2 regions of the Arthrobacter sp. TJ-254 genome follow, and region 2 is predicted to be linked to the other one. Evidence: predicted binding sites of a transcription regulator. Region 2 holds the regulator's gene; the other holds the start of a gene.
The links. Region 2 encodes LexA, which represses DNA repair genes until DNA is damaged. Its sites were predicted from a motif close to TCGAACANNTGTTCGA; they were not measured.
Positions count from the first base shown of each region.

Region 1: a site for LexA is predicted at 8,757-8,772, ahead of imuA' (DnaE2-dependent mutagenesis accessory factor ImuA'). Genes of this name have one in related genera too.

Region 1 is NZ_JBZCNF010000004.1:367,094-381,823, forward strand. It holds gene ku (non-homologous end joining protein Ku) at 1-673, shown strand, start outside; gene AC4D14_RS13260 (hypothetical protein) at 673-918, shown strand; gene AC4D14_RS13265 (haloacid dehalogenase type II) at 934-1,602, opposite strand; tRNA gene AC4D14_RS13270 (tRNA-Val) at 1,732-1,808, shown strand; gene AC4D14_RS13275 (Hsp20/alpha crystallin family protein) at 2,114-2,578, shown strand; gene AC4D14_RS13280 (SDR family oxidoreductase) at 2,702-3,499, shown strand; gene AC4D14_RS13285 (hypothetical protein) at 3,642-3,854, shown strand; gene pstS (phosphate ABC transporter substrate-binding protein PstS) at 3,915-5,036, shown strand; gene AC4D14_RS13295 (SRPBCC family protein) at 5,199-5,750, opposite strand; gene AC4D14_RS13300 (Dps family protein) at 5,954-6,433, shown strand; gene AC4D14_RS13305 (ANTAR domain-containing protein) at 6,689-7,423, shown strand; gene AC4D14_RS13310 (LysR substrate-binding domain-containing protein) at 7,472-8,215, opposite strand; gene AC4D14_RS13315 (DUF5997 family protein) at 8,273-8,674, shown strand; gene imuA' (DnaE2-dependent mutagenesis accessory factor ImuA') at 8,783-9,568, shown strand; gene AC4D14_RS13325 (DNA polymerase Y family protein) at 9,568-11,175, shown strand; gene AC4D14_RS13330 (error-prone DNA polymerase) at 11,227-14,652, shown strand.
Region 2 is NZ_JBZCNF010000006.1:39,228-53,957, reverse strand. It holds gene miaB (tRNA (N6-isopentenyl adenosine(37)-C2)-methylthiotransferase MiaB) at 1-294, shown strand, start outside; gene miaA (tRNA (adenosine(37)-N6)-dimethylallyltransferase MiaA) at 351-1,313, shown strand; gene dapF (diaminopimelate epimerase) at 1,318-2,268, shown strand; gene AC4D14_RS16530 (class I SAM-dependent methyltransferase) at 2,279-2,890, opposite strand; gene hflX (GTPase HflX) at 3,012-4,592, shown strand; gene AC4D14_RS16520 (ATP-dependent DNA helicase) at 4,585-6,627, shown strand; gene lexA (transcriptional repressor LexA) at 6,726-7,445, opposite strand; gene AC4D14_RS16510 (LysM peptidoglycan-binding domain-containing protein) at 7,836-8,222, shown strand; gene AC4D14_RS16505 (histidinol-phosphate transaminase) at 8,333-9,427, shown strand; gene hisB (imidazoleglycerol-phosphate dehydratase HisB) at 9,519-10,136, shown strand; gene hisH (imidazole glycerol phosphate synthase subunit HisH) at 10,139-10,771, shown strand; gene AC4D14_RS16490 (hypothetical protein) at 10,774-10,929, shown strand; gene priA (bifunctional 1-(5-phosphoribosyl)-5-((5-phosphoribosylamino)methylideneamino)imidazole-4-carboxamide isomerase/phosphoribosylanthranilate isomerase PriA) at 10,971-11,729, shown strand; gene AC4D14_RS16480 (SseB family protein) at 11,726-12,565, shown strand; gene AC4D14_RS16475 (MFS transporter) at 12,600-13,910, shown strand; gene AC4D14_RS16470 (DUF1844 domain-containing protein) at 14,073-14,534, opposite strand.

The sequences.
Region 1 (14,730 bases), on a different contig from region 2:
CAAGAACATCGACAAGGCCTACGACGACGGCGAGCACACGGTGATCCTCCGCGATGAGGACCTCGCTTCCCTTCCCGTCGAAAGGAGCCGCGAGATCGAGGTCGTCGAGTTCGTGCCAAGCGAGCAGATCGACCCAATCATGTTCGACCGCTCCTACTTCCTTGAGCCGGATTCGGCGTCGACGAAGGCGTACGTGCTCCTGCGCAAGACCCTTGAGGAGACCGAACGGACAGCGATCGTACAGTTCTCCCTGCGCCAGAAAAGCCGGCTCGGAGCCCTCCGGGTCCGCGGTGAGGTCCTGGTGCTGCAGTCCCTGCTGTGGGACGACGAGGTCCGGGAGGCCTCCTTTCCCGCCCTTGAGGAGACGGTGCGCATCTCCGCCAAGGAAAAGCAGATGTCGTCGGCGCTTGTCGACTCCTTCTCGACGGATTTCGATCCTGAAAACTTCACCGACGAATACCAGGTGCAGCTGCGCACGCTGATCGAGGCCAAGATCGAAAAGGGCGACACGGTCAACACCGAGGAGACCTTCGGTGCGGCCGGAGAGGAGGACGAGAGCGGAAATGTCCTCGACCTGATGGAGGCGCTGCGCCGCAGTGTTGAGAAGAACCGGGAGAAGAAGGGCTCCGGCGGCAAGAAGGAGCCGTCCGCCTCGAAGAAGAAGGGTGCCTGATGGGATTTTTCACCGATGACCTGGGGCGGCAGAACGTGGTCCTGCCTCCCAACCTCCCCATCCTGGGCTGGGCGGCGCTGGGCGCCGCCTCGTTGATGGCCTTGGACGAGGACAACCGGAAGCTTCTTGCCCGCGCAAGCACCGGATGCCTTGCCGTCTGGGCGGCGCTCGAGGTTGCCGGCGGCGAGAGCGGTTTCCGGCGCTCAATGGGAGCGCTGACCCTGGGCTGGCTGATGCGCCGCTAGCGTTCCCGGACCGGCCTAGTGCCCCGAATGCCGTGCCAGGTCGGCGATTCCCCCGACCACCAGGTCCGGTGTCCGGGCGTACCCGGGGTAGGCGGCGTTGGTCCGGTCCACCCAGGCGGTCCGCATGCCGGCACGGGCGGCGCCATCGATGTCCCAGGGGTGGGCGGCGACCAGCATCAGGTCCTCGGGTTTCTCTCCGCACGCCTCAGCCGCGTGCGCGTAGGCCTCGGGGGCCGGTTTCCACAGGGGTGCGTCCTCGACGGAAAGCAACAGGTCGAAGTGTCCGCGGAGGCCAGCGCGCTCCAGCAGTGATTCCGCTGCCGCCCGCGGCCCGTTGGTCAGTGTGACGAGGCGGTGGCCGGACTCTGCGAGCGCGGCAATACCGGGCCCCGCGTCGGCATGGACCGGAAGCGTCCGGAAGTGGCCAAGCAGGTGCTTCAGCGCTTCGTCCTCGCTGCGGTTCAGGGGCTGGCCGGCCAGGACCACCCGGAGCGCGCCCTCGGCGACCTCGGCGAAGCGGGGGTTGGCCCCTGCGGCGGTGAGGGCGAATCCGTCCCGCAGCAGCGAGGTGAACCACAGGCGGGCTGTCCCCTCGGGGACGCCCACTTCGGCGAAGTGCTGCTCCATCGGCGAAAGATCGGAGAGGGTCTCATTCACATCAAAGACGATCGTTGAAGGGAGCATCCATCGACGGTACCCGAAACGGGGAGCCCTGCGGCAGAAAACCGCCGGCGGAAAATTGCTCTGTGCACCCTGCCGGCACTTCCGGGTTTGGACCGCGGCGCTCATGCCCTAAGCTATTGGAGAACCATTGCCTGTGTAGCTCAGTCTGGTAGAGCATCCGCTTCACACGCGGAAGGCCCGGGGATCGAGGCCCCGCGCAGGCACCATTCGTTGGACCGCCGGATCCGGTGCTGTGCTGTAACAGCCCGGAGGCCGGGGGGCAGCCACCTGCGAGTTCACGCAACCCTTTCCCGGTCCCTTGCCCCATGCCTGTCTACGGGTATTTCCGCCGTGGCCGGCGTCCTCCTCCGAGGGGACGCCCGCCTGTTCGTTCTTGGCAAAAAAACCGCTCCCCCCTCTTGGCACTCTCCCCTGAGAGTGCTAATTTAATTGCGGGTTGAGCGAAGGGCGCTCAACCCTAGAGATGAGGAGACCCACCACTGTCGGTGGCCGTTGCGAAGGAGTTGTTCAAATGGCCATGAAGTTCGACCCATTCCGCGAACTGGACCGCGTCGCCGGTGCACTGCTGGACCCCCGGCAGGGGCTGCGCCTGATGCCCATGGATCTGTACCGCGAGGGTGACCACTACATCCTGACGGCAGACCTTCCCGGCATCGACCCGGGATCCGTGGATATCGACGTCGACGGCCAGCTGCTCACCATCCGGGCCGAGCGTACCCTCCGCGGAGCCGAAGGGGTCAAGTGGCTGACCCGCGAGCGCGAAAGCGGATCCTTCCTGCGCCAGCTCAACCTCGGCCAGGGAATCGACATCGACGCCATCTCGGCCCGGTACGAGAACGGCGTACTGAGCGTCAACATCCCGGTCACGGAGCGAGCGAAGCCACGGAAGATCGAGATCATGTCCGGAGCGGATTCCGAGGCCGTCAAGGGCGAATCGCTGCAGGGCGGTACCGACCAGAAGACAGTCGAGGCCTAAGGAAGGCCGCGGCCGCTCCATCCTTCAGCCCGGGCCGGGCGCGCAGTACCTGGCCCGGGCTTCGCCCTGTCCACCTCCTTAGTTTTCCTTGCGCTCACCTCCGGCTGCCGAAAAAATGACGGAATGGACTTCTCGCCCACAACGGCAATCGTCACAGGATCGGATTCGGGGATCGGGCGGGCCACCGCGATCGCCCTGGCGCAGGCGGGCTGCGACATCGGCATCACCTGGCACTCCGATTCCGACGGCGCCGAGGAAACCGCAAAAGCCGTCCGCGGGCTGGGACGGAAGGCCGTGATCGCCCAACTCGACACTTCCGACGCACCGGCCTGCGGCGACGTCGTCGACCAGTTGGCCGGAGAGCTCGGCGGGGTTGACGTCTTTGTGAACAACGCCGGCGTCAACGGCGGCACGATGTTCCTTGAGACCGACTGGGACACCTGGCGGTCCACCCTTGCCACCAACCTCGACGGGGCGTTCGTGTGCATCCAGCGGGCCGCGCAGCGCATGACCGACGCCGGGAGGGGCGGGCGGATCATCGCAGTGACAAGCGTCCACCAGGAACAGCCCCGGGTGGGTTCGGCGGCCTACGACGCGTCAAAGCATGGCCTGGGCGGGCTGATCCGCACTGTCGCCCTTGAACTCGCCGACAGGGGAATCACAGCCAACGCGGTGCTGCCCGGCGAGATTTCAACACCCATGAACGACGCCGGCGACCAGGATCCGCGTGAGGTGGACCGGCCCGGGATCCCGGTTGGCCGCCCCGGTGACCCCAAGGAGGTGGCGGCGGTCATCGCGTTCCTCGCCTCACCGGCCGCAAGCTATGTCACCGGCGCATCCTTTGTTGTTGACGGCGGAATGCTGCAGATGGGCCCCCAGGCGGGGTCGCACCTCACGAGTGGAGACTGGCGCACCCTTTAGAAGGACCGAAGCGGATGAGGGGCGTCGAAGCGGTGCGTCCACAGGGAACTGTCTGCTGGTGTTCACCGCACGTTCAGGAGCGGATCCTAGAGTTGCCTACGGTAATGCACGCGTCTTTGGCAACAGAAGGAGCAGCGCAACGATGGCCGACCGGACCGCCAATAAAGAACTCAGCGACTGGACCGCGCTTCGGCGCGGCGAGCGGCTTACGCTGCATACGCCCACGGGGGCCGAACTCAGCGGCACCGTCGACATGCGCTCGGACGACGCTTCGGTGATCTGGGTCCAGCTCAGCGACGGTGCTGGACGCCGCCTGATCTGCAGGGAAGACGGCGTCCGGCTGCGCCGCGGCTAAGCGTTTTCCCGGCCGGAGCCCGCCTTTGTCCTCAACCCGTTCGCCTGTAACGTCGGACGCGTGAAACTTGTTGAATCCCGATTTCTCGCGCCGTTTTCGGCTGCGCTTCTAGCACTGGGCCTCTCGGCCTGCGGCTCCGATTACCCGCTCGGTCCCGAACAAGAAGCCGCTGCCCAGAACGCCGATTCGGACCTGCAGGGCGCCATCACCGGCGCGGGCTCCTCGGCGCAGGGCCCAGCGATGGAGGCCTGGCGAGCCGAGTTCGCCACGATCAATCCCCGCGCCCAGGTCCAGTACTCCCCCGACGGCTCGGGGGCAGGACGCGGTGCGCTGCTCGCCGGGGCGGTGGCCTTCGCGGGCTCGGATGCCTACCTCAGCGACGAGGAGCTGGACGAATCGACCGACGCCTGCGGCCCCGGAGGGGCATTCAACATCCCTGCCTACGTTGCGCCGATCAGTGTTGCCTTCAACCTTCCGGGGATTTCCGAACTGAACCTCGATGCCGCAACCATCGCCCGGATCTTCCGCGGTGAAATCACCAAGTGGAACGATCCGGCGATCACCGGCCAAAACAAGGGCGTTGATCTTCCCGACACGCCGATTACCCCGGTGAACCGGTCCGACGATTCCGGCACCACCGAGAACTTCACCGACTATCTGCACGCCGTCGTCCCCGATATCTGGACCGATGAAGCCGACGGAACCTGGCCCGGGGAGCTCCGCGGAGAAAATTCGAAGGGCAACTCGGGAGTGGTCAGCACCGTTTCCGGAACGGAGGGTGCGGTCACCTACGCCGACGATTCGGCCGTCGGTCCGCCGCTGGGGCGCGCCAAACTCAAGGTCGGCACGGAGTACGTGCCGGTGAGCGCCGAAGCCGCGGCGGCCGCCGTCGACGTCGCCTCGGTTGTGCCGGGGCGCACCGCAGGGGATCTCTCGCTCGACCTTGACCGCACAACAACCGCGCCGGGGGTGTATCCGCTGGTTCTTGTCTCGTACCACGTGTACTGCACCAGCTACGAAAACGAACAGTCCGCCGAGGTCGTCAAGGCTTTCGGGACCTACGCCGTGAGCGCCGAAGGACAGCAGGCAGCCGCGAAGGCGGCAAAGAGCGCGCCGATCTCGGCCGATCTCTCGCACAGGGCAGCCGAGGCGATCGCCGCGATCACGACCGCCGAGCGCTGATCCGCGGCGGCCACCGGGCCGCCGGGGAAACCTTCAACTGACCAAAAACGCGACGGCGGGGCCCGGGGGCTCCGCCGTCGTGTCTTTTGCTGTTTCTTACCGGGTCGTGTTTCTTAGAAAACCGTGTCCTACAAAACCGTGTCTTCCAAAACCGGGCGGGCGCTACTGGCCGGCGCGGGGACCGCCCGATTCCGGATCATCGAGGGACAGGTCGGGAAGATCGCCGTTGGCCGGACTGGCGGCTGCCGACTCACCCGTCGGAGGGGCGTTGACCTCTCCCCGCCAGGCGCCGCTCTCGCCGCCGCTCTTCTCGATGAATTGCTTGAACCGCTTCAGGTCGGCCTTGACCTGGCGCTTGTCGGCGTTCACCACGGCGCCCACCTTCTCGGCGAAGGTCTCCGGATGCCAGTCGAGCTGGACCATCAGGCGGGTGACGTTCGCGTCGATCCGGTGGAAGGTCACAACGCCGGCGTGGGACTCTCCGTCGACGCTCTTCCAGGCCACCCGCTCGTCGGGGTGCTGCTCGGTGATCTCGGCGTCGAACTCACGCTTGACCCCTCCGATGTTCGTCACCCAGTGGGTGCGGGTGTCGGAGATCTGGGTGATCGACTCGACCCCGCCCATGAAGTTGGGGAAGCTCTCGAACTGGGTCCACTGGTTGTACGCGGTGCTGACCGGCACCGAAACTTCGATTGATTCCTGTATTGATGCCATGACGGATCCTCCTTGACTGGAACTCCGGCTCCACATTCCGCCGACGCGATGCCACGGAGCGGTAAAACCATAAGTACCCTTAGGATATGTAGTTCCGGCGGATTTGGCCAACGCCGGGGACTGGGGTGAAGCTAGTCCAACCCACTGAAGCGCCAGTAGTCCACGCCCGCCGCCGCGGGCATTTTTCTACATTTGGAGGACGCATGAAGGCATCACCAACCCTTACCGACAACCTGCAGTCCGTCCTGGTTGATCTGATTGAACTCCACCTTCAGGGCAAGCAGGCGCACTGGAACGTGGTCGGCAAGAATTTCAGGGACATGCACCTGCAGCTCGATGAAATCATCGAAGACGCCAGGCTGTTCACCGACCAGCTGGCCGAGCGCATGCGCGCCCTCCACGCCGTGCCCGACGGACGCAGCGGCGCCGTGGCTAAGGGAACCTCGCTCGAGGAATTCCCCGCCGGGCTTGTCTCCACACAGGACACTGTCGCACGGGTGGTCCGCATGCTTGAGGCGACCGTCGGGACAATGAGGAAGGTCCACGACCAGGTGGACGAGGAGGACCCGACCACCGCCGACATTCTGCACGGGTTCATCGAGAAGCTTGAGCAGTACGCCTGGATGGTTGACGCCGAGAACATGGTGCCCACCGCCGAGGTGACGGAGCCGGCCAGGGTCTGAGCCGCGCCGGTGAGGGAGGGCCCTGCAGCAGACCCTCCCTCACAGCCTGTTCCGGGCCCGCAGGCCCCGGCCAAAAGGAATCGGGGCGCTGTGGTGAAACGGAAATCTTGTATTATGAAGGTTGAATAACGGTCTAGCAGAAGGCCGATCATGAACACTTCCGGGTTTGTGCATCGGTCCCTGAGCCACTCTGGGATGCCTCTTTGGTGCCGGTGCTTCCACCCGGATGACCAAGCGAAACAGGACCAGAAAGTTATGGCCGACCAGGTTGCCGGGCAATCCCCTACGGACTACCTGCAGGAATTGATCCTCGACACCGACGACGTTGAAGAGTTCCTCAACGAATTCGCACGCTTCTCTGCGGAACGGCTGTTCGACCGCTCAGGCGAGGTGCTCTGCGGCGTGACCCTCCTTCGGAGCAGGCGCGCAGGCACGGTGGCAAGCAGCAGCCCGCTGGCCAAGGAACTCGACGAAATCCAGTACCTCCATGCCGACGGTCCGTGCCTTGTGGCCTGCATCGAGCACAAGACCGTTCATGTGGCGGACGTCGCCACCGACGAGCGCTGGCCGGAGTATCTCTCCGATGTGAAGTCCCGCGGCGTGGGAGCCATCCTCGCCGTGCCGTTCGACCTTGAAGCAGGAACTCAGGCGGCACTGAACGTGTACTCCACCCGCCCCGGTGGGTTCGACGAAGGAACAATCCGTACCGCCGAAGGGTTTGTGCGCCAGACCTCAAAGGCGCTGATGCTCTCGGTGCGCCTTGCCCAGCACAGCGACTCCGTCTCAAACCTCAAAGCGGCGATGAAGTCGCGTACCGCAATCGACATCGCTATCGGCATCATCATGGCGCAGAACCGGTGCAGCCAGCAGGAAGCATTCAATATCCTCAAGTCCGTCTCGAGCAGCCGGAACCAAAAGGTGAGGGACATCGCCGCCAACGTGGTTGCCTCAATCGGCCAGGGCGAGCCCGAAACCCACTTCGAGGCCTGAGGTCCTTCCACCGCGCGCGGCAGTGCCCTGTGGCGGTTCCCGGCGCCGCTAGCGACGCCGCCCGCGCCGGCCCTGCGGGGAGGCCTTGCCTTTCGGAACATTGCGGGCCCCCGCCTTTTTCGACGGCGCCGCCCGTGAACCCGCCTTCGCGGGAGCGGCCTTGGGTGAAGCCGCCTTTTTCGCCGCGGCCTTCTGGGCCGCGTTTTTCCCGTCCCCCGGATTTTCCTTGGCGGAGGGCTGGCGTGAGCTGCGTTCGGTCCGCCCGCGCACAATTCCAATGAATTCCTCGACGTCGGCGGAGTCGTTGCCTTCAAGCCAGCCCACCGCGATCGTCGTTCCGGAAAGCCCGGGCACCGGGCGGTACACGGCGTCCTTGCGGGCGTGAAGCCGGGCAAGGGACATTGGAAGCACCACCACTCCGGCCCCCGAGGCCGCGACGTCGACGGCGGTCTTGGGGCCTCCGCACTCCTCGACGCTCAGGCGCTTTTCCGCCTCGAGCTCGGCCAGCGGAACCTCGTCATAGAGGGAGAGTGCATTTTCGCTTGAGGCGACAACGACGGGCTGCTCTTCGTAAAGGGGGATGAGGAACAGGCCCGTACGGTCGACGGGAAGGCGGACGAAGATCACATCCGCCGCGGCCGCGTGCAGGGCGGCGACGGCGGCCCTGTCGTCGTACTGGTGAAGTTCGAGGGGGACATCCGGATGCCGTTCCCGCCACCGGGCCACCCACTTGCCCGGAGTGACGCCCGCGACAAACCCGACGGAAAGGGTTCGGGGCTGAAACTCGGGCACCATCTCACACTAACGCACCAAAAGCGCCGCCGTGCCGGGCGCGGTTACGCTTGGAACATGACCCCCGCAAAAACCCCGCAGACAATGAAACCAGCCACCGCAGCCAAGAAGCTTGGGATTTTCCTGCCAGCGGCCCCCCAGGAGTTTCAGGAACGGGAGCTCACCCGCGCGGAGTTCAACGAACTGCAGCAGACGCCCCCGGAATGGCTTGCCGAGCTGCGCCGCAACGGCCCGCACCCCCGCCCGGTGGTGGCACAGAAGCTGGGGATTTCAATCGGCGGGCTCACCCGCGGCGGAATAACCGAAGCACTGACGACCGCCGAAATCTCGGCACTCCTTCAGGCCCCGCCGGCCTGGCTGGTTTCCGAGCGCTCCACCCAGGCCGCCGTCCGGGCCGAAGCCGCCCGCCTCAAGGAACGCGATTCGGAGCGGGAAAAGAAAAGCGGCGACCGCGGCTGAATACCGCATCACGCGGCCCGATCTTCCCTTTCACATAGCACCTTTTCCACCGGGCAGAGCGGTCCTTCGTCGATTGACTTAATAGAACATATATTCGAATATTGACGGGTGACGCCAGCAGCCGCCGGGCCCGCCCTTGAATGGGAGCCCTCCTCCGACAGTTCCGGGACCCGGGTTCCCCGGCTGTTCCAGGCGCCGTCCACGGCCGGCCCCGAGCTGGATCTGCAGTCGCGCATCAACCTCATGCAAACCAGCCGCCTTGAGTCGCGGAGGCTCCCCACGGTGCCGGCGCTGGCCCGGATTCTTCCGGGGGGCGGCCTGCAGTCGGGGGGGTCCTATTCGGTGCGGAATTCGGCGACCCTGGCCATGGCCCTGCTGGCAGGACCGTCAGCAACGGGGGCGTGGTGCAGCGTCATCGGCCTGCCCGAATTCAGTGTCGAGGCGGCCAGGGAGTTTGGGATCAACCTTGAGCGGCTGATCCTTGTTCCCTCTCCGGGCCCGCAGTGGCTCACCGTCACCGCCGCCCTGGTCGATGTTGTGTCGGTGGTCCTGACCCGTGCGCCCCAGCATCTGGCACCCTCCGACACCGCACGGTTGAAAGCACGGCTGCGGCAGCGGGGAACCGCAATGATCACCCTGGGAAACTGGCAGCAGAGCGACTCCACCCTGGGCGTTGTGGAGAGCGCCTGGGAGGGGGTCGGCGCGGGGCGGGGACACCTGCGGGCGCGCCGGATGAAGGTCACTGCGACCCACCCCTCCGGCCGTCCCCGGCATGCGTACCTGTGGCTGACGGACCTGCAGCACGGCGCCGGCACCGGCTTCCCATCCGCCCACGACGCCGGCGGTGGGGAAAGCGGGGATGCGCTCTTCCTGCCAAGGCTGGTGAGCTCCTGATGGGGGGAAGACCGGCCGGGACGCCGCCGCTGACGGCCGGCCGAACCAACGCAACCCGGACGCTGATGCTGTGGTGCCCCGATTGGCCGATCACCGCGGCAATCCGGGAACACCTCCTCGCCCCTGACGTGGCCCTTGCCCTGGTTGCCCGGGGAGAAGTCTTCGCCTGCTCCCCCGCCGCGCGCCAGGACGGAGTGCGCCGGGGGTTGAGGATCCGCGAAGCGCAGGCCCTCTGCCCGGACCTCGTGGCCCTTCCCTACGACCCCGCCCTTGACCGGCGCTGCTTCGAACCCGTCCTTGCCGCGGTCGAGACAATCGTTCCCGGGGTCCAGGTGATCCGCCCCGGTCTCTGCGCCATCCGGGTGCAGGGTCCTTCCCGCTACTACGGCGGCGAAGAGAAGACGGCGTCCGTTGTGTTTGCGACCCTTGCCGCGATCGGCCTGACCGATGTCCGGATCGGGATCGCCGACGCCCCCTTCGCCGCGGAGCAGGCAGCCAAAACCGCCGAAGCCCCCGACGGTTCGGGGGAACCCCTGTGCATCATCCCGCCGGGAAGTTCCCCCTGGTTCCTCAGCACCTTCCCCCTCGACGTCCTGGAACAGCCGAAGCTTGCGGTGCTGCTGCGCCGCCTGGGCATCCGGTCCCTTGGGGAATTCGCTGCCCTCAACCCGGCCGACGTGCGCAACCGGTTCGGTGAAGAGGGAAGGCGGGCACACCGGCAGGCCAGCGGCCTCGACCATTTCACGGTGGTGCCCCGGAAAGCCCAGGCCCAGCTCGATGTCGCAGTCGACTTCGAGCCGCCGCTCGCCCGCATCGACCAATTGGCGTTTGCCTTCCGCGCCCCGGCCGAACGCTTCGTCGGCGGTCTTCGCGGGGCGGGGCTGGTCAGCACCGCCGTGCGGGTGGTTCTGCATAGTGAATCCGGTGAGGTGTCCGAGCACATTTGGCGGCATCCCCGCTGGTTCGACGCCGACGACATTGTCGACCGGGTCCGCTGGCAGCTGCAGGGAGGGGAAACCGCGGGCCCCGGACTGAGCTCCGGCATCACCCGGGTTTCCGTGGCCCCCGACGTTGTTGAGAGCCTCAGCGACCACGCGGACGGGCTCTGGGGAACCGGACCCGACGAAAGCATCAACAACGGTCTTGCCCGGGTCCAGGGAATGCTGGGCCACGGCGCCGTCCTGACGGCGATCATCGCCGGAGGCCGCCTCCTCGCGGACCGCCGCGTCTACATTCCCTGGGGCGATGCGCCGCCGGGTTCCGCGCCGGAGGAGGACCAGCCCTGGCCCGGCCGGCTGCCCGGACCCATGCCCGCCACGGTGTTCGCTGAACCGGTTTCGGCGGGGGTCCTCGATGCACGCGGGAACGGAATCGACGTGAACGGGCGGGGGCTGCTCAACGCCGAACCCGCTTTCTTCTATACGGGCACCGACACCGGGAAGCGGCGGCCAGTACAGGCGTGGGCAGGCCCCTGGCCCATCAGTGAACGCTGGTGGGACCCGCAGGGGCGCATCCTCAACCGTTTCCAACTGGTCGATTCCTCGGGATCGGCCTGGCTGCTCCTTCTCGAAAACCACAAATGGTGGGCCGAGGCGATGTACGACTAGGCCGGCCCGAAGCAGCAGATAACAACAAACCGTTTATAAGGGGGAAAGACGATGGGATGGAGCAACCCTCCCGTTCCATGGTCCGACTTCGAACGGAACCTGTCCGACTCCACCCGCCCCGGCGCGCCTCCCGTCGGGGCCGACGGCGGAGACAGCCCGGCATGGTCACGGAAGCGGCAGCCCTACACGCCTCCCCCGGCCGCCGAGCCGGACAGCTCCGGGCCCGTTGTTGCCTATGCCGAGCTTCACGCCCACTCGAACTTCAGCTTCCTCGATGGCGCGAGCAGCCCCGAGGAGCTTGTTGAGGAAGCGCAGCGGCTGCGGCTGCGGGGCATGGCGCTGACCGACCACGACGGACTGTACGGAGTGGTCCGCTTCGCCGAAGCCGCCGAAAAATATCCGGAGCTGTCAACCATCTACGGTGCCGAGCTCTCCCTTGGCCTCTCCAAACCGCAGAACGGGGAAGCCGACCCGGAAGGCAGCCACCTGGTGGTGCTTGCCCGGGGGTCTGCCGGCTACCACCGGCTTGCCGGCGCCATTACCGCGGCCCAGCTCGCTGAGGGCGCCGAAAAGGGAAAGCCCCGCTACAGCCCTGAATCCCTCGCCGACGCAGCGGCCGGCGCCTGGCTGATCCTCACCGGTTGCCGGAAAGGACCTGTCCGAAAGGCCCTTGCCGCCGGCGGCGAGGCGGCAGCGGAGGCCGAACTCGTCCGCCTGAGAGACCTGTTCGGCAGGGACAATGTTGCTGTTGAGCTGTTCGACCACGGAAACCCGCTGGACACCTTCCACAATGACGCCCTTGCCGCGCTTGCCTCCCGGTTGAAGCTGCCGGTGCTCGCCACAAACAACGTGCACTATGCCGCACCCGAAAGGCACCGGCTCGCCACCGCACTGGCGGCGGTGCGTGCCCGCAGGAGCCTGGACCAGATGAACGGATGGCTTCCGGCGGCCGGCGCCGCGCATCTGCGCAGCGGCGCGGAAATGGCGGCCCGGTTCCGGAACTATCCCGGAGCCGTTGAACGCACGGTCGACATCGCGGACGATCTGGCCTTCCGGCTGCGGAGCGTCAAGCCGGGACTGCCCACCATTGAACTGCCGGACGGCCACACCCAGATGAGCTACCTGAGGCAGCTCGTGTGGGAGGGCGCCGACCGGCTCTACACCGGCCGGGAAGAGGTGCGGGAACGGATCCAGCGCGAGCTCGATGTCATTGAGAGCAAGAACTTCCCCGGATACTTCCTGATCGTGCACGACCTCGTGCGGTTCGCCCGCAGCCGGGGGATCCTCTGCCAGGGCCGGGGCTCCGCCGCGAACTCCGCCGTCTGCTACCTGCTGGAAATCACTGCGGTCGATTCGATCAAATACCAGCTTCCCTTTGAACGCTTCCTCTCGAGCATGCGTGACGAGGAACCGGACATCGACGTGGATTTCGACTCCGACCGGCGCGAGGAGGTCATCCAGTATGTGTACCGGAAGTACGGCCGTTTCAATGCGGCGCAGGTCGCCAACGTCATCACCTACCGCCCCAAGTTCGCGGTGCGGGACATGGCCAAGGCACTCGGTCACAGCCCGGGGCAGCAGGATGCCTGGTCAAAGCAGGTTGAACGCTGGGGCGGGCTCGTCTCGAGCACCGACCACGACATCCCGCAGCCGGTGATCGACCTGGCGACGAGCGTGCTGAAATTTCCCCGCCATCTCGGCATCCATTCGGGGGGAATGGTCCTTACCGACCGGCCCGTCGGTGAAGTATGCCCTATTGAGAATGGAAGGATGGAGGGCCGGACCGTCCTGCAGTGGGACAAGGACGACTGCGCGTGGATGGGCCTTGTGAAGTTCGACCTGCTGGGCTTGGGCATCCTTGCCGCCATCCAGTACAACTTCGACCTTGTCGAAAAGCATTTTGGTGAAAAATGGAGCCTTTCAAGCATCCCCAAAGAGGAACAGGGTGTTTACGACATGCTGTGCTTCGCCGACTCGGTGGGGGTGTTCCAGGTGGAAAGCCGCGCCCAGATGGGCATGCTTCCCCGGCTGCAGCCGCGGCAGTTCTACGACCTCGTCATCGAGGTGGCCCTGGTGCGCCCCGGACCCATCCAGGGCGGAGCCGTCCATCCGTACATCAAACGCAAAATGGGCGAGGAGGAGGTGCGCTACCTCCACCCCAACCTCAAGCCCGTCCTCGAACGGACGCTCGGAGTTCCCCTGTTCCAGGAACAGCTGATGCAGATGGCGATGGTGGTGGGGGGCTGCTCCGGAGCCGACGCGGACCTGCTGCGCCGGGCCATGGGGTCCAAACGCGGCGAAGAACGCATCGATTCGCTGCGGGCCAAGCTGTACGAGGGCATGGCGGCAAACGGCATCGACCCCGCGACGGCCGATGCGATCTATAACAAGATCCAGGCCTTCGCCAACTTCGGCTTCGCGGAGAGCCACTCAATCAGTTTCGCCCTGCTGGTCTACGTCAGCGCCTGGCTGCGGCTTCACTACCCGGGCGCCTTCCTTGCCTCCCTTCTGCGGGCACAGCCCATGGGCTTCTATTCGCCGCAGACCCTGGTCGCCGACGCCCGGCGCCACGGCGCGGTTGTGCTGCGTCCTGACATCCTTTTTTCGGGAGTTCACGCGGACCTCGAACCGCTCCCGGATTTTTCTCCGGGGGAGGATCCCCGGAGCCGCACGACGGGCATGGACTGCTGCGTCGAGGAAAACCAGCCCCCGGTCGAACCGTTTGACCGCAGCGCCGGATTCGATTCAACACGGCACCGGAGGGACGGAAACTACGCGGTGCGCCTTGGCCTGGCCAGCGTCCAGTCCATCGGGGTGAAGGTCGCCGAAAAAATCGTGGCCGAGCGCAGCCTGAACGGCCCCTTCGAAGACATGGCCGACCTCGTGCGCCGCACGGAGCTCAACGCTTCACAGCTTGAAACCCTTGCGGCGGCGGGAGCCTTCGATTCGATGGGACTCTCGCGGCGCGAGGCGCTGTGGAATGCCGGCCCCGCCGCAACGGAGCGGAAGGGGCACCTCCGGGGAACGGCGGTTTACATCCAGCCTCCCTTGATGCCCGAGCTTTCCGACATCGACAAGGTGGGCTCCGATTTGTGGTCAACCGGCATCACCCCCGACGACCACCCGGTGCGCCATGTCAGGGCGCGGTTGAAACGCCGGGGCGCGCTCAGCGCGGCGGACCTCCTTGTGGCGGAGCCGGGTCGGAGGGTGGAGGTCGGCGGGGTTGTCACTCACCGGCAGCGCCCCGCAACGGCGAGCGGCATCACCTTCATGAACCTTGAAGATGAGACAGGACTGGTCAACGTCGTCTGCTCGGTGGGTGTGTGGCAGCGCTACCACCGGGTTGCCCGGGAAGCCAGCAGCGTCATCGTACGGGGTGTCCTTGAACGGTCCGCGGAAGGCGTGGTGAACCTCGTGGCGGACCGGCTCGAGATGCTGTCACTCAAGGCAACCACCAAGTCCCGGGACTTCCGCTGATTCCCGGGGTCAGGGAATGTGCAGGCCGAGCGGGCAAAGCAAAACGCCCCGGTGGAAACCGGGGCGTTGCCGATGGCC
Region 2 (14,730 bases):
GGCGAAACGAACCGCCTCACCGGGCGCGCCCAGGACCAGCGGCTCGTGCACTTCACCGTCCCCGAGGGCGGCGAGGTGCCGCGGCCCGGCGACCTGGTGACCGTGACGGTGACGCGCGCCGCGCCCTTCCACCTCCTGGCCGACCCCTCCGCCGCCGAATACTCGGTGCGCCGCTCACGGGCCGGCGCCGCCTGGGACCGCGCCCAGGCATCCTCCTGCGGCGTGCCGGTCCAGGGCGCGGCCGGGAAGTCCTCAGGGGTGTCGCTGGGCATGCCCTCGATCCCGGTCCGCTGAGCCAGGTGACACCCGGCGGCAGGGCGCCGGAGCCCGCCGTGGCAGCTGACCGGGACGTGGCGGCTGACCGGGACGCGGCGGCCGGCACCGCGCCGACGGCACCGCCCCGCACGGCTCCCGTGGTCTCCGTCGTCGGCCCCACCGGCTCGGGCAAATCCGACCTTGCCATCGCCCTCGCCCTGGAACTGAACGGCGAGGTGGTCAATGCCGACGCCCTCCAGTTCTACCGGGGAATGGACATCGGCACCGCGAAGGTGCCCGTCGGGGAACGCCGCGGGGTGCAGCACCACCTCCTCGACGTCCTCGATGTCCGCGACGAGGCAAGTGTCGCCGACTACCAGCACGACGCCCGGCAGGCGATCAACGGGATCCGCGGCCGCGGCCGGATCCCCATCCTCGTCGGCGGGTCCGGCCTCTACGTGAGGGCCGCCCTCGACCGCCTCGAATTCCCGGGCACGAGCCCCCCGGTGCGCGAGCGCCTTGAGCGGGAGCTCGCCCGTGACGGCGCCCCGGCGCTTCGGTCCAGGCTCGCCGCCGCGGACCCGGAGTCGGCCGCGCGCATCGCCGACGACCGCCGGCTGATCCGCGCGCTGGAAGTCCTTGAGGTGACCGGGCGCCCCTTCAGCTCCTTCATGCCCAAGCGGGAGTACCACCAGCCGGCCGTGCAGGTGGGCCTGGCCGTCGACCGCGCCGAGCTGCGGGAGCGGCTGGGTGAACGGGTCCACGCCATGGTCCGCGCCGGGCTGCTGGAGGAGGTGCGCAACCTTTCGGAGCGGGGGCTCCGGGAGGGCCGCACCGCCTCGCGCGCACTCGGATACGGGCAGTTCCTGCAGGTTCTCGACGGCACCCTCAGCGAAACCGAGGCGGTCGAAGACACGATCAGCGCCACCCGGAAATTCGCGCGCCGCCAGCTCACCTGGTTCCGCGGCGACCCCCGCGTGCAGTGGCTCGACTGGCGGGCCCCGGACCTGCTTGAACGGGCCCTGGACGCCGTCCGGGGCGCCGGCGCCCTATCCTAGAAGGATGAGTACCCCAGTGGAAGAACGTAAGGCGGGCCCGCGCCGGACGCTGGCGGGGGCGTCGTTCATGAAGGGCCACGGCACGGGGAACGACTTCGTGCTGCTGTTCGACCCCGAGGGCGCGCTCGAGCTGGCCCAGGAGTCCGTGGCCGCCGTATGCGACCGCCACCGCGGGGTGGGCGCCGACGGGCTGATCCGGGCGATCCGCTCCGACAGGCTTCCGGAGGGCCGGGCGCTCCTGACAGCCGCGCCCGAGGCCGAGTGGTTCATGGACTACCGCAACGCCGACGGCTCCGTCTCCGAGATGTGCGGCAACGGCGTCCGGGTGTTCGTCCACTTCCTGATCCACCAGGGCGCCGTCAGCCTCGAGGACGGGGCGACGCTCTCCGTCGGCACCCGGGCCGGGGTCAAGGTCGTCTCGCGGTCAGGCAACGGGTACTCGGTGGACATGGGCCCGTGGGCGTTCGCCAACCCCGACCAGGCGGCCGCCCGGGCCACTGACGCCCTCGTTGAGACGGACGGCCTCGACGTGCCGCGGCCCGCCCTGTCGATCAGCATGGGGAACCCGCACACGGTCGTCGCGCTGGCCGGCCTCGACGAACTTGCCGCCGCCAACCTGGCTCAGGCCCCCGCCGTCCAGCCGGTGCCTCCGGCCGGAACCAATGTCGAATTCGTCGTGCCTCTCGAACCGCTTGTCGAGGACGGCGTGGGGCGCGTGGCGATGCGCGTCCACGAGCGCGGAGTGGGGGAGACGCAGTCCTGCGGAACCGGAGCCTGCGCCGCAGCTGCCGCGACGCGCTTTTGGGCCGGGGAGGCCTCGCCAACGCACTGGAGCGTGAGGGTGCCCGGCGGCGAGGTCGGCGTCGTCTTCTCGGTCGGTGCCGACGGCCGCGAGCACGTCCAGCTCAGCGGACCCGCCGTGCTCGTGGCGCAGGGGACCCTCCTCGACGCCTGAGACGCCTGAATCAGCGCCCCGGCCGGTGGACGTTGAGGATCCGGAAGGACTTCGAGGTGTCGGCCCGCCGGACGGTGAACCCCTCGGGCAGGGATTCGGCGAGCCACCGCTGCAGGGAATCGGCGCCGAGGTTCTTCTGGACCACCAGCCACGCATCGCCGTCCGGGGCGAGCCGTGGCAGCCAGCGCAGCAACAGGGCATGGAGCTCGGGTTTGCCAATGCGGATCGGCGGGTTTGACCAGATGGTGTCGAACTTCAGGCCGGCGTCAACGTCGTCGGGGGCCGAGGCATTCACGTTGCCGAGCCCGAGGCGGGCGGCGTTCTCCCGGGTGAGCGCGATGGCCCGCTCATTGACGTCTACGGCGTAGACCTGCGCCTCGGGAGCCCGGAGCGCGAGGGTCAACGCCAGCGGACCCCACCCGCAGCCGACATCAAGCAGCCTCGACCCGCCGGGAGCCGGCACTGAACCCAGCAGGATCGCCGTGCCCTTGTCGATGCCGTCGGGGCTGAACAGCCCCTTCGAGGTCACGAGGTCGCGGCGCTCCCCGTTGAGGACCACAGACAACGGGCGCCGGATGTCCGGCCCGGCTGGCGTGGCGCTGAAATAGTGCTGGGATTCCATAACCTCCAAGCCTAGTGCCCGCCGGTTGCGCCCCGGACGGGCGCGTTCCGCGCTGAGTGAATTTACTGCACGGCCCGCGCACCTGCTACTACCATTGAGTAACACCATTACAAGGGAGACTATGACCACGAATCACGGAGGATCCGCCGGAGCCGACATGGGCCCCGAAGAGATCCAAGCCGTCATTGACCGCATTCTCGCTCACGACGAGGCGGTCGTCTCTAAATCGGCAGCTGCGCTGAAGCAGCCCGACCCAGAATCCGGTGCAACAACCTGGCGCTCCCGGGCCCAGGCGCTCTCGGGGGAAGCGGCGGAATACTCAAGCTTCGACGGCGACCAGCAGGACCTCGCCGAACGGCACGCCCTGCGGCGCGTCGCCGGTCTTTCCACCGAACTCGAAGACGTCACCGAGGTCGAGTACCGGCAGCTGCGCCTTGAGCGCGTGGTTCTTGCCGGGCTGTGGAGCGACGGCACCGCCCAGGACGCCGAGAACTCGCTCCAGGAGCTCGCAGCCCTTGCGGAGACCGCAGGATCCGAAGTGCTCGACGGCATCGTCCAGCGGCGCCTCAAGCCCGACCCCGGAACCTTCCTCGGGTCCGGAAAGGCCCAGGAGCTCAAGGGGATCGTCGCGGCCACCGGCGCCGACACCGTCATCGTCGACAGCGAACTGTCGCCCTCGCAGCGCCGCGGCCTCGAAGACATCGTCAAGGTCAAGGTCATCGACCGCACCGCCCTGATCCTCGACATCTTCGCCCAGCACGCCAAGTCGCGCGAAGGCAAGGCCCAGGTCGAACTGGCCCAGCTCGAATACCTGCTGCCGCGCCTGCGCGGCTGGGGCGAGTCAATGTCCCGTCAGGCCGGCGGCCAGGTCGGAAGCGCCGGCGCGGGTATGGGATCCCGCGGCCCCGGTGAGACGAAGATCGAACTCGACCGGCGGAAGATCCGCACCCGGATGGCGAAGCTGCGTCGTGAAATCGCCGGAATGAAGCCTGCGCGGGAGACCAAGCGGTCGAACCGGCGGCGCAACCAGGTGCCCTCGGTCGCCATCGCCGGGTACACCAACGCGGGCAAGTCCTCGCTGCTGAACCGGCTTACCGACGCCGGCGTGCTCGTCGAGAACGCGCTGTTCGCAACCCTTGACCCGACGGTGCGCAAGGCGGAGACCCCCGACGGCATCGGCTACACGCTCGCCGACACGGTCGGTTTCGTCCGGTCGCTTCCCACCCAGCTCATTGAGGCCTTCCGCTCGACGCTCGAGGAGGTCGCCGACTCCGATGTGATCCTCCACGTCGTGGACGCGTCCCACCCCGATCCGGAGGGGCAGATCGCGGCGGTGCGGGCCGTGCTGGCCGATGTCGAGGCACGCAACATCCCCGAGATCGTGGTCCTCAACAAGGCCGACGCGGCGGATCCCTTCGTCGTCGAGCGCCTGCGCCAGCGGGAGCCGCGCAACGTCGTCGTCTCGGCCCGCACGGGCGAGGGCATCGATGAGCTCAAGGCCCTGATCTCTTCGGCCATCCCGCGGCCGGGCGTGAAGCTCGAGCTGATGGTTCCGTATGAGCACGGTGAAATCATCAGCAGGCTCCACGATGAGGATGCCGAGATCCTCACCCTCGACCATGGGGAAGAGGGTACCCGCCTCGAGGTGATGGTGAAGGAAGGCCTGGCTGCGGAACTGGAGCCGTACCTGCGGCATGAGTGACGCGCAGGAGCCCTTGGCACTGCAGCTGCTCGATGCCGCCGTTGCGGCAATGGGTGGAGAGAACCGGGCAGGGCAGCACGAGATGGCACGCCGGGTCACCGACGCCATCGACACCGGCGACCATCTGCTCGTCCAGGCCGGAACCGGCACCGGAAAGTCCCTCGCGTATCTGCTTCCCCTGATCGCCCATGCCCTTGACAGCGAAAAACCTTCGGTGGTTTCCACCGCTACCCTCGCCCTTCAGGGGCAGATCGTCGGGCGCGACCTGCCCCGCCTGCTGAAGGCGGTCGGGCCCTCCCTGCCGCGCCCCGTGGATGTGGCGCTGCTGAAGGGCCGGGCGAACTATGTGTGCAAGCACAAGCTCGGGGGAGGGTTCCCGGAGGAGGACGCCCGCGACACCCTCTTCTCGCTCGGCGAGGACACCGCGGCTCCGCATCCGGCACCCGGTGCCGCACCAGGAGGCCCCGCCAGCGCTCTCGGGCGCGAAGTGGTGCGGCTGCGCGAGTGGGCCGAGGACACAGCGACCGGAGACCGCGACGAGCTGGTGCCCGGGGTGAGCGACCGCGCCTGGCGGCAGGTCTCCGTCAGCAGCATGGAGTGCCTCGGCGCGCAGAAGTGTCCGATGGCCGCCGAGTGCTTCAGCGAGAAGGCACGGGAGAAGGCGGCATCGGCCGACATCGTCATCACCAACCATGCGCTGCTTGCCATCAGCGCCTTCGAGGGCATCGCGGTGCTGCCCGACTACGACGTCGTGGTGATCGACGAGGCACACGAACTGTATGACAGGGTGACCGGCGCGGTCTCCGGTGCGCTGTCCGCGTCGATGGTCAGTGCCGCCGCCACGGCGGCCCGGCGCCACGCCTCGATCCGCACCGACCCGCTCGATTCCGCCGGGCGCGCCCTCGAAGCCGCGACGGCGGGCCTGCAGTCGGGGCTGATGCCGGGCCCCCTGTCCGAGGAACTCGAGCAGGTGCTTGACCAGGTGCGTGAAGCCTCGCGTGCGGCGATGTCGGACATCAAGCCGGACGGGAAGTCCGAGGCCGCCGACGCCGACGGCGGCAGGCAGCTCGCCCGCTCGCGGCTGCTCGTCGTCTTCGAACTGTCGGAACGGCTCCTCGGGGCGGCGGCAGCGAACGAGGTCGTCTGGGCCTCGCGGCCCAGCACCTTCACCCCCGGCGCGGGGTACGCGCAGGTTGACGAAAGCGCCCCCGCAACGCTCAACGTGGCTCCGCTGTCGGTTGCGGCACGGCTGCGTGAGGGGCTCTTTGCCGACCATACGGTCGTCCTCACCTCGGCCACCCTTGCGATCGGCTCCGAATTCGGCCCGGTGGCGGGATCGCTGGGCCTCACCGGGACAGGCGCCCCTTCCTGGACGGGCGTGGACGTCGGCAGCCCGTTCGACTACCCCCGGCAGGGCGTGCTCTACGTGGCCAAGGACCTCCCAAAACCCGAACGCGGCACCTCGGAGGCCCAGCTGGAAGAGCTCGCGGCCCTGCTGAAGGCCTCAAACGGGGGAGCGCTCGGGCTGTTCTCCTCGAGGCGTGCCGCCGAGGAGGCCGCCGAGGCCCTGCGCCCCCGCTTTGGGTTCGAAATCCTGTGCCAGGGGGAGTCCTCCCTGTCGTCGCTGGTGAAGCAGTTCTCCGAGGAACCGGACACCTGCCTGTTCGGGACGATGTCGCTGTGGCAGGGCGTGGACGTGCCCGGCTCGTCCTGCCGGCTCGTGGTGATCGACCGCATCCCGTTCCCACGGCCTGATGATCCGCTGATGACGGCACGCACGCGGGCCGTCGCGCGGGCGGGGGGCAACGGGTTCATGAGCGTGTCGGCGACCCACGCCGCTGTGCGCCTGGCGCAGGGCGCGGGACGGCTGATCCGTGCCAGCGGAGACCGGGGCGTTGTCGCTGTCCTCGATTCGCGGCTGGCCAATGCGCGGTACGGGTCGTTCCTCAGGGCGGCAATGCCGCCCTTCTGGTCGACCACCGACCGGCCCACGGCGCTGGGAATCCTCGAAAGGCTTTCGGCCGGAGTGCGCTGAGCCCGGCGGGCGGGAACCTCAATGTCCAGCCCGCCAGGCCGGCCGGGCCGCCTCGCCCGGCCGGTCAGGCAGCGAGCCAGAACGCCCCCGCGTCCGGCCTAGAGGGCGCGCATCACCGAAACGACCTTGCCCATGATGCTTGCGTGGTCGCCAAGGATCGGTTCGTACCGGGTGTTCTGGGGGAGCAGCCAGGTGTGCCCGTCGCGCTGGCGGAAGGTCTTCACCGTCGCCTCATCGTCGAGCAGCGCCGCAACAATGTCGCCGTTCTGGGCGCTCTGCTGCCGGCGGACCACAACCCAGTCACCGTCGCAGATTGCGGCGTCGATCATCGAGTCCCCGGAAACCCTGAGCATGAACAGCTCTCCGTGCCCCACGAGCTGGCGCGGCAGCGGCATGACGTCCTCGACCACCTGGTCAGCCAGGATCGGACCGCCCGCGGCGATCCGCCCCACCAGCGGCACGAGGGCCGTGTCGACGGCCGCCGGGAACTCCAGCGTGCGCAGGCCCTGCTCCGCGGCTCCCGGCTGCCCTGCCGCAGCCGCGGGCCGGTCGCCCAGGGTCAGCGGAAGGAGCACCTCCATGGCGCGCGGGCGCTTCGGGTCGCGCCGCAGATAACCGAGCCGCTCCAACTGGGAAAGCTGGTGGGTGACGCTCGAAAGGCTGGCGAGCCCCACGGTGTCACCAATTTCGCGCATTGACGGCGGATACCCGTTCGCAGCGATCGACCGCTGGATCGTCTCGAGGATCTTCATCTGCCGCGGGCTCAGCCCCTTGGGCACCGTGCGTCCACGCGGCCTGCCGCGCAGCGGTGTGGCCACCGGATCGGCGACCGGGCCGGCTGCCTCCGCCGACGCTCCGGCCTGCGGCGCGCCCGGCGCCCCGCTCCCTGCCGTGCTCTGCTGTGCCACTGGCCTGTCCTTCCGTGTCCTGCCCTGCCCCCGCCGGCCCGCATGGACCTGTTTTGTCGGTGGCGTCTGGTCTTGTGGGTCGTGGCGGAAACAGGGCCCGGTCCACCCACTTCGGATTCCTGCTCCGCCTGACCTCAACGCTAGGCCAGTACCACCGTGTTTTCAAACATATATTCGAGCGAGTCTCGACAAAGTTCGATGACAAGTGCTAAGAATAACCAGTACGGAAATAGAAGACTTGTTCTAATAAAAGCTCGGCACAGGTTGGATGTATTCGAAACTCCAGAAGAGGTGCACGTCATGACCGCAACAACAGTCCCACTCGCCGGAACGGCCGCTCGACGGCCCGCAGCCAGAAGCGGGGCGGCCCAACTGAACAGCCCCCTGCGGCTCACGCGCCGGGGCCGGCTGCTGCTCATCGGCGCGCCCGTGGTGCTTGTCGTTGCGGCCCTCGTGTTCCTCGCCGCGGCCCTCACCGCCCCGGCTAAAGCCGAAACGACCGCCGGAGCATTGACCGAGACAGTCAGCGTCAACGTCGCCCCCGGTGAAACCCTCTGGTCGCTGGCCGCCGAATTCGCCCCCGAGCGCGACCCCCGCGACGTGGTTTCGGACATCGTCGAGCTGAACAACCTCGGATCCTCGGTTGTCCAGGCTGGCCAGGCCGTCGCGGTGCCCGTCGCCCGGTGACCCTGCCGGCCCGATCCACGCCGCTTCAATTCAGCCTGTCCGATTCAGCCGTCCGCGATCCTACGGTTTCAGATTGCCGCAGCGGCCGGGCCGTCCCTTAAACTCGGAGGGTGACCGACCGCCTTGAGTCCCTGTCCCGCCTCCCGCTCCGAGAAAACCTCGTGGGGCTGCACCCGTACGGGGCCCCGCAGCTCGACGTCCCCATCCTGCTCAACGTCAACGAGAACACCCACGGCGTTCCCATGGATGTGCATGCGGCAATAGTCGAAGCGGTAAGCAGCGCGGCGGTGGGACTCAACCGCTACCCGGACCGCGAGTTCTCCGAGCTCCGGGCCAATCTCGCCACATATCTCGGCCACGGACTCACGCCCGATCAGGTCTGGGCCGCGAACGGGTCGAACGAAATCCTCCAGCAGATCCTCCAGGCCTTCGGCGGGCCCGGACGCACAGCGATCGGTTTTCCCCCCACGTACTCGATGTATCCCCTGCTCGCCGGCGCCACCGACACCCGCTATGTGACGGCGGACCGCGACGCCTCATTCAATATCGGCGCGGAGGAGGTGGCCGATGCCGTCCGCACCACCGGGGCCAATGTGGTCTTCCTGTGCTCGCCGAACAATCCGACCGGAACCGCGCTGGGCCCCGATGTCGTCGAGGCCGCCTACGCGGCGGGGGAGGAGGCGAAAGCCATCATCATCGTTGACGAGGCCTACGCCGAGTTCGCCCATGAGGGCACTCCCAGCGCGCTCACGCTGCTCCCGGGACGCGAGCGCCTCATCGTCTCGCGCACCATGAGCAAGGCGTTCGCCCTCGCCGGAGCCCGCCTCGGCTACCTTGCCGCGGCCCCGGAGATCGCCGACGCCCTGCGCCTGGTGCGGCTTCCCTACCACCTTTCAGCCATCACCCAGGCTGCCGCCAACGCGGCCCTGACCCACGCGTCGACCCTCCTGGCGAACGTCGAGGCGATCAAGGGCCAGCGCGACCGCATCGTTTCGGAGCTCGGCGCCATGGGCCTGGCCCCTGTTCCCTCGGATGCCAACTTCGTCCTCTTCGGAGGGCTGCCGGAGCCGCGGCGGGTCTGGCAGGGGCTCCTGGAGGCGGGGGTGCTCATCCGCGACGTGGGCATTCCAAACCACCTGAGGGTCACCGCGGGGACGGAAGCCGAGACTTCGGTGTTCCTTGACGCCCTGAAACGGCTGCTTTGACCGTCGTCTCCTAGACTTGTAGGTATGTGTGCTGCCGCCGGCCACCGGCGGGCGGCGCAGTTTCGAATTTTCCCCAACACGAAGGACCGTCATGACCGTGCAGATCTCCGCCGGCCGCACTGCCCGGATTGAGCGGATCACCAGCGAATCGAGCGTCTTCGTCGAAGTGAACCTCGACGGCACCGGTGAATCCGACATCAGCACGACGGTGCCGTTCTTCGACCACATGCTCACCGCCCTCGCGAAGCATTCACTGATCGACCTCACCGTGAAGTCAACGGGCGACACTCATATCGATGTTCACCACACGGTCGAGGACACGGCGATCGCGTTCGGCGAGGTGCTCTACGAGGCGCTGGGCACCAAGGCGGGGATCCGCCGCTTCGGGGAGGCGACCGTTCCCTTGGATGAGGCCCTGGCCCATGCCGTCGTCGACATCTCCGGACGGCCGTTCCTCGTGCACGGCGGAGAACCGGCCGGCCAGGAGTACCACCTGATCGGCGGGCACTTCACCGGGTCGCTCACCCGCCACGTCTTCGAAGCCATAGCGCTCCATGCCCGGATCTGCCTCCACCTCAATGTGCTTGCCGGACGGGATCCGCACCACATCGTCGAAGCGCAGTTCAAGGCGTTCGCCCGCGCACTGCGGGCCGCAATCGAAACCGATCCCCGGGTCACCGGGATTCCCTCAACGAAAGGCGCGTTGTAACAGTGTCCAAGGTGACAGTGCTTGACTACGGCTCGGGCAACGTCCGGTCGGTGGTGCGCGCCCTCGAAAGGGTCGGCGCGGAGGTCACCCTCAGCGCCAAGGCTGACGACGTACTGAACGCCGACGGCCTCCTCGTGCCTGGCGTAGGGGCGTTCGCGGCCGTCATGAAGGGGCTCAAGGACGTCGACGCCCTGAGGATGATCGGCCGGCGCGTCGCCGGAGGCCGTCCCGTCCTTGGCATCTGCGTGGGACTGCAGATCCTCTTCGACGAGGGCGTCGAGCATGGTGTGCGTACCCCCGGAATGGGGGAATGGCCGGGCAACGTCGAGCGGCTCAAGGCCGACGTCGTCCCGCACATGGGCTGGAACACGGTCCGGCCGCCCGCCGGGTCGGCCCTGTTCGACGGCATTGAAGACGAACGCTTCTACTTCGTCCACTCCTACGGCGTGCAGCGGTGGGACTTCGAGGTGACGCAGCCGGACATGCGGCCGCCGCAGGTGACGTGGGCCGACCACGGCGGAGAATTCATCGCCGCCGTCGAAAACGGGCCCCTGAGCGCCACCCAGTTCCACCCCGAGAAATCCGGCGACGCCGGGGCACAGCTGTTGAGCAACTGGACCAAGGGACTCCGGTAGCCGTGCTCAGCGTCCTCATGATGGGTCTGGCCGGTCTGCTGATCGGCGGCGCCATCTCCTTCCGGAGCCAGGGCCTGCCCAAAGCCCTCAGCATCAGTTTCTGGGTCCTCGCGGGCATGGCCCTGGTCGGTGCCTACCTCTTCACCCTGCCCGGATGACCCGACCGCAACCCTCCCGATAAGCCCGTCGAAAGAAGAAAATGAGCCCCTTCACCGAGACTCCCAGCCTCGAACTCCTTCCCGCAGTGGACGTCGCCGACGGCCAGGCCGTGCGCCTGGTCCAGGGGGAGGCGGGCAGTGAAACCAGCTACGGTGATCCGCTTGACGCGGCCATGGCCTGGCAGGACGCCGGCGCCGAATGGGTTCACCTGGTGGACCTCGACGCCGCCTTCGGGCGCGGCTCGAACGCCGCGCTGCTGGAGCGCGTGGTGCGCAAGCTTGACGTGAGGGTTGAACTGTCGGGCGGAATCCGCGACGACCGTTCCCTGGAATCGGCCCTGGAGCTAGGCGCCGAACGCGTCAACCTCGGAACCGCCGCGCTGGAGAACCCGGAATGGACCGCAAGCGCGATCGCGCGGTACGGCGACGCGATCGCCGTCGGTCTCGACGTGCGCGGCACCACCCTTGCCGCCCGCGGCTGGACCCAAGAGGGCGGCGACCTCTGGGAGGTCCTGGAGCGGCTCGAGGACGCCGGATGCGCGCGGTACGTGGTGACGGACGTGACGAAGGACGGAACCCTCCGCGGGCCGAACGTCGAACTGCTGCAGCAGGTGCTCGAGCGGACCTCGCGCCCTGTCGTGGCTTCCGGCGGAATTTCAAGCCTCGACGACATCGCCGTCCTGCGCCAGATGGTTCCCAGGGGGCTTGAGGGAGCCATTGTCGGCAAGGCGCTCTACGCCGGCGCCTTCACCCTTCCCGAGGCGCTCGACGTCGCGGGACGCCCGGAACCCCGCGGGTGACAGGGAGGGAGCTCCCGGCGCATATCGCCGCCGCCCTCGCCGGCAACCTCACGGATTCAGCCGGCAGGCCGTGGGCCGGCCGCGACCTCTCCGGCGGGGGCAACCCGCTGCACAACTTCGACGCCGACGACGGCACCGCCGCTCCGGCCTACACGGCCGCGGTCGAGGCCCTGCTGGAGGGCACCGGTACTGAAGAGGACGTGGTTGCGGCGCTCGGATCGGTGCGGGTCTTCATTCCCATCGTCGCCCAGCTCGCCGAGGCCGCCGTGGGGGTCGGGGGAGCTTCGGACAAGGAAGCGGATATGGCCCTTGTCACGCTGAAGGCCCCCGGCGGGCGGACGGCGCTTCCGGTGTTCAGCTCCAACGCGGCGCTCCAGGCATGGCATCCCGAGGCCCGCCCCGTGGCGGCCTACGCCGCACGCGCGGCGCTTGCGGCGGTGGCGGAAAACGCCGAACTGCTCGTCATCGATCCCGGGGCCGATTTCACGTTTGTTGTGCGCCGACCGGGGTTGTGGGCGCTGGCCCAGCAGACGCGGTGGATCCCGTCCTACCGCGACCCTGCGCTCACGGGCGTGGTCTCCCCGGTCAGCGCCGGGGAGGCTGACATCCTTGAGGTCCGCCTGGGTGCAGGTTCCGGCGTGGCGGCGCGGGCGGCGGACGGTAGGCTTGCCTCCGGCGGCGGAACCGGTCCGGAGCTGCGCATGGAGGTTCGCCTGAAGGCGGGACTGTCGCCGACCGCAGTGAGGGATCTCGTCGGCCGGCTGCGCGCTTCGCTTTCGACACGGAGAGAATTCGTCGAGCGGGTCGACTCGCTCGAAATCAAGATAATCAGCTGAACGCGCGGGAGACCCGCGGAGAGAGAATACGCCTGTGAACTTCGCTGTCTACCGCGAGCTGCTTCGAATAGTCCCGGTCCGCAGGCTCCTGCTCGTCGGCATGATCGCGCGGTTCCCTCACTCGGCGGCCGGGGTGCTGCTCACCCTTCACGTCGTCCAGACCCTCGACCGCGGCTATGCCGCCGCCGGTGCGGTTGCCGCCCTCGTCACGATCGGCATCGCCGTCGGCGCCCCCTGGCGGGGGCGGCGCGTGGACCGGGTGGGCCTGCGCCGCGCACTGATTCCCTCAATCATCGCCGAAGCGGTGATCTGGTCGATCGCCCCGCGTCTGCCCTACGAATGGCTACTGCTCGCAGCCCTGGTGGGAGGGCTGTTCACCCTTCCGGTGTTCTCGGTGGTCCGGCAGTCCCTCGGCGTGCTCGTCGAGGGAAAGGCGCGGCGCACCGCATTCACCCTCGATGCGATAGCCACGGAAACCATCTTCATGGTCGGCCCGGCGACCGGCATCGTTCTCGCAACCCAGGTCTCAACGGTTCTCGGGCTGACCCTTATCGGGTTCGCCACCGCCGCCGCAGGGCTGATGCTCATGGCATTCAATCCGCCGACGCGCACCGGCCAGCCCGGCGCACTGCCCGCCCCCACCGAGGCGGAGGACACGGCGCTGGCGGTTGAAGCAATGGTTTCTTCGGCGCCTGCCCACGTCAATGAGGCCTCGGCGGAGCTGCTGTCCCGGGAAGGCCGGTCCGTGGGCACGAGGATGCGCGGAAAGCTCAGCGCAGGCTTCCCCTGGCTTACGGTCCCGCTGGCCGTCGTCATGGCGGTCGCCGCGGCGGCCGGACTCGCCCTCTCCGGCACTGAGGTCGGAATCATCGCGACCCTCGAGCAAACGGGCAAGGACAACCAGATCGGCCTCGTCTTCGCCGCCTGGTGTGCGGCATCGATTCTCGGCGGGCTCCTCTACGGTGCCCTCCATAAACCCATCTCCCCGATGCTCCTCCTGCTGGGCATGGGAGTGCTGACCATCCCGATGGGCTTCGCCGAGGACACACTGTCCCTCTGCCTGCTCTCGTTGGCTCCCGGCCTGCTGTGCGCCCCCGTGCTGTCCGCCGCTTCGGAGAAGGTGGCGGAACTGGTGCCCGAGAAGCGCAGGGGAGAGGCGATGGGCTGGTACGGCTCTGCCCTGACCTCCGGCGTGGCCGTCGGTGCGCCGCTGGCGGGACTGCTCATCGACACTGTCGGACCCTGGGGAGGATTCGCCGCAGTCGGCGGGGTCGCAGGGCTCATCGGCGTTGCCGGAATCGCCGCGCAGCGGGTACGCCGCCGCCGGGTTGATTCCCGCCGTTAGCGCCGGTCTGGGCGTCAAAATGCCCGGGCAGGCAGGCAGGCAGGCAGGCAGTGCCGGCCGGGCCCAGGGCCGGAGTTCCACACCGCTAGCAGCCGGCCCGGGCCCAAGAAGCCGGGACAGGCGGTGCCGGCCGGGCTTCTCGGGGCTGGGCGATTTCGTGGACTAGTTGACCGGGCCGGTGAACTTCTCGCCGGGGCCCTTGCCCGGGGCATCCTGGATCTGCGAGGCTTCGCGGAAGGCGAGCTGCAGCGACCGCAGGCCGTCGCGCAACGGGCCGGCGTGCTGGCTGCCGATTTCGGGGGCGGCGGCCGTCACGAACCCTGCAAGGGCGGTGATCAGTTTGCGGGCCTCGTCGAGGTCCTTCAGTTCCTCGGCGTCGTCGCCTGCTGCAAGACCGCACTTGACGGCCGCGGCGCTCATGAGGTGCACGGCCGAGGTGGTGATTACCTCAACCGCCGCAACTTCCGCGATGTCGCGCATCTGCTGGTTCACTTCGGCTGCGGCATCCGCCGCTTCGCGGGGTGCTGATTCTTCGACGAAACTGCGTCGCAGTGACGACGGAAGATCGCCGGCGTGCTGCTCTCCGGTGGAGGCGGCTGACGGATTGCTGTCTGGGCTGTTCATACTGGTAAGCTTGTCACAGACCGACTGAACGCCGTTACTCTTCCTGCCCTTGGCGGGTATGGGAAAAGACACGTTCGGTATGCAAGCGGAGTCCTCTCCCACCCGCGATTGCCTGGTGCTTCCGATGAAGCGCTTCAGGCAGCCGGGTTCTGGTCGGTGCAGGCGCTGACAGCGCCGGAGTCACCCGGTTCAGCAA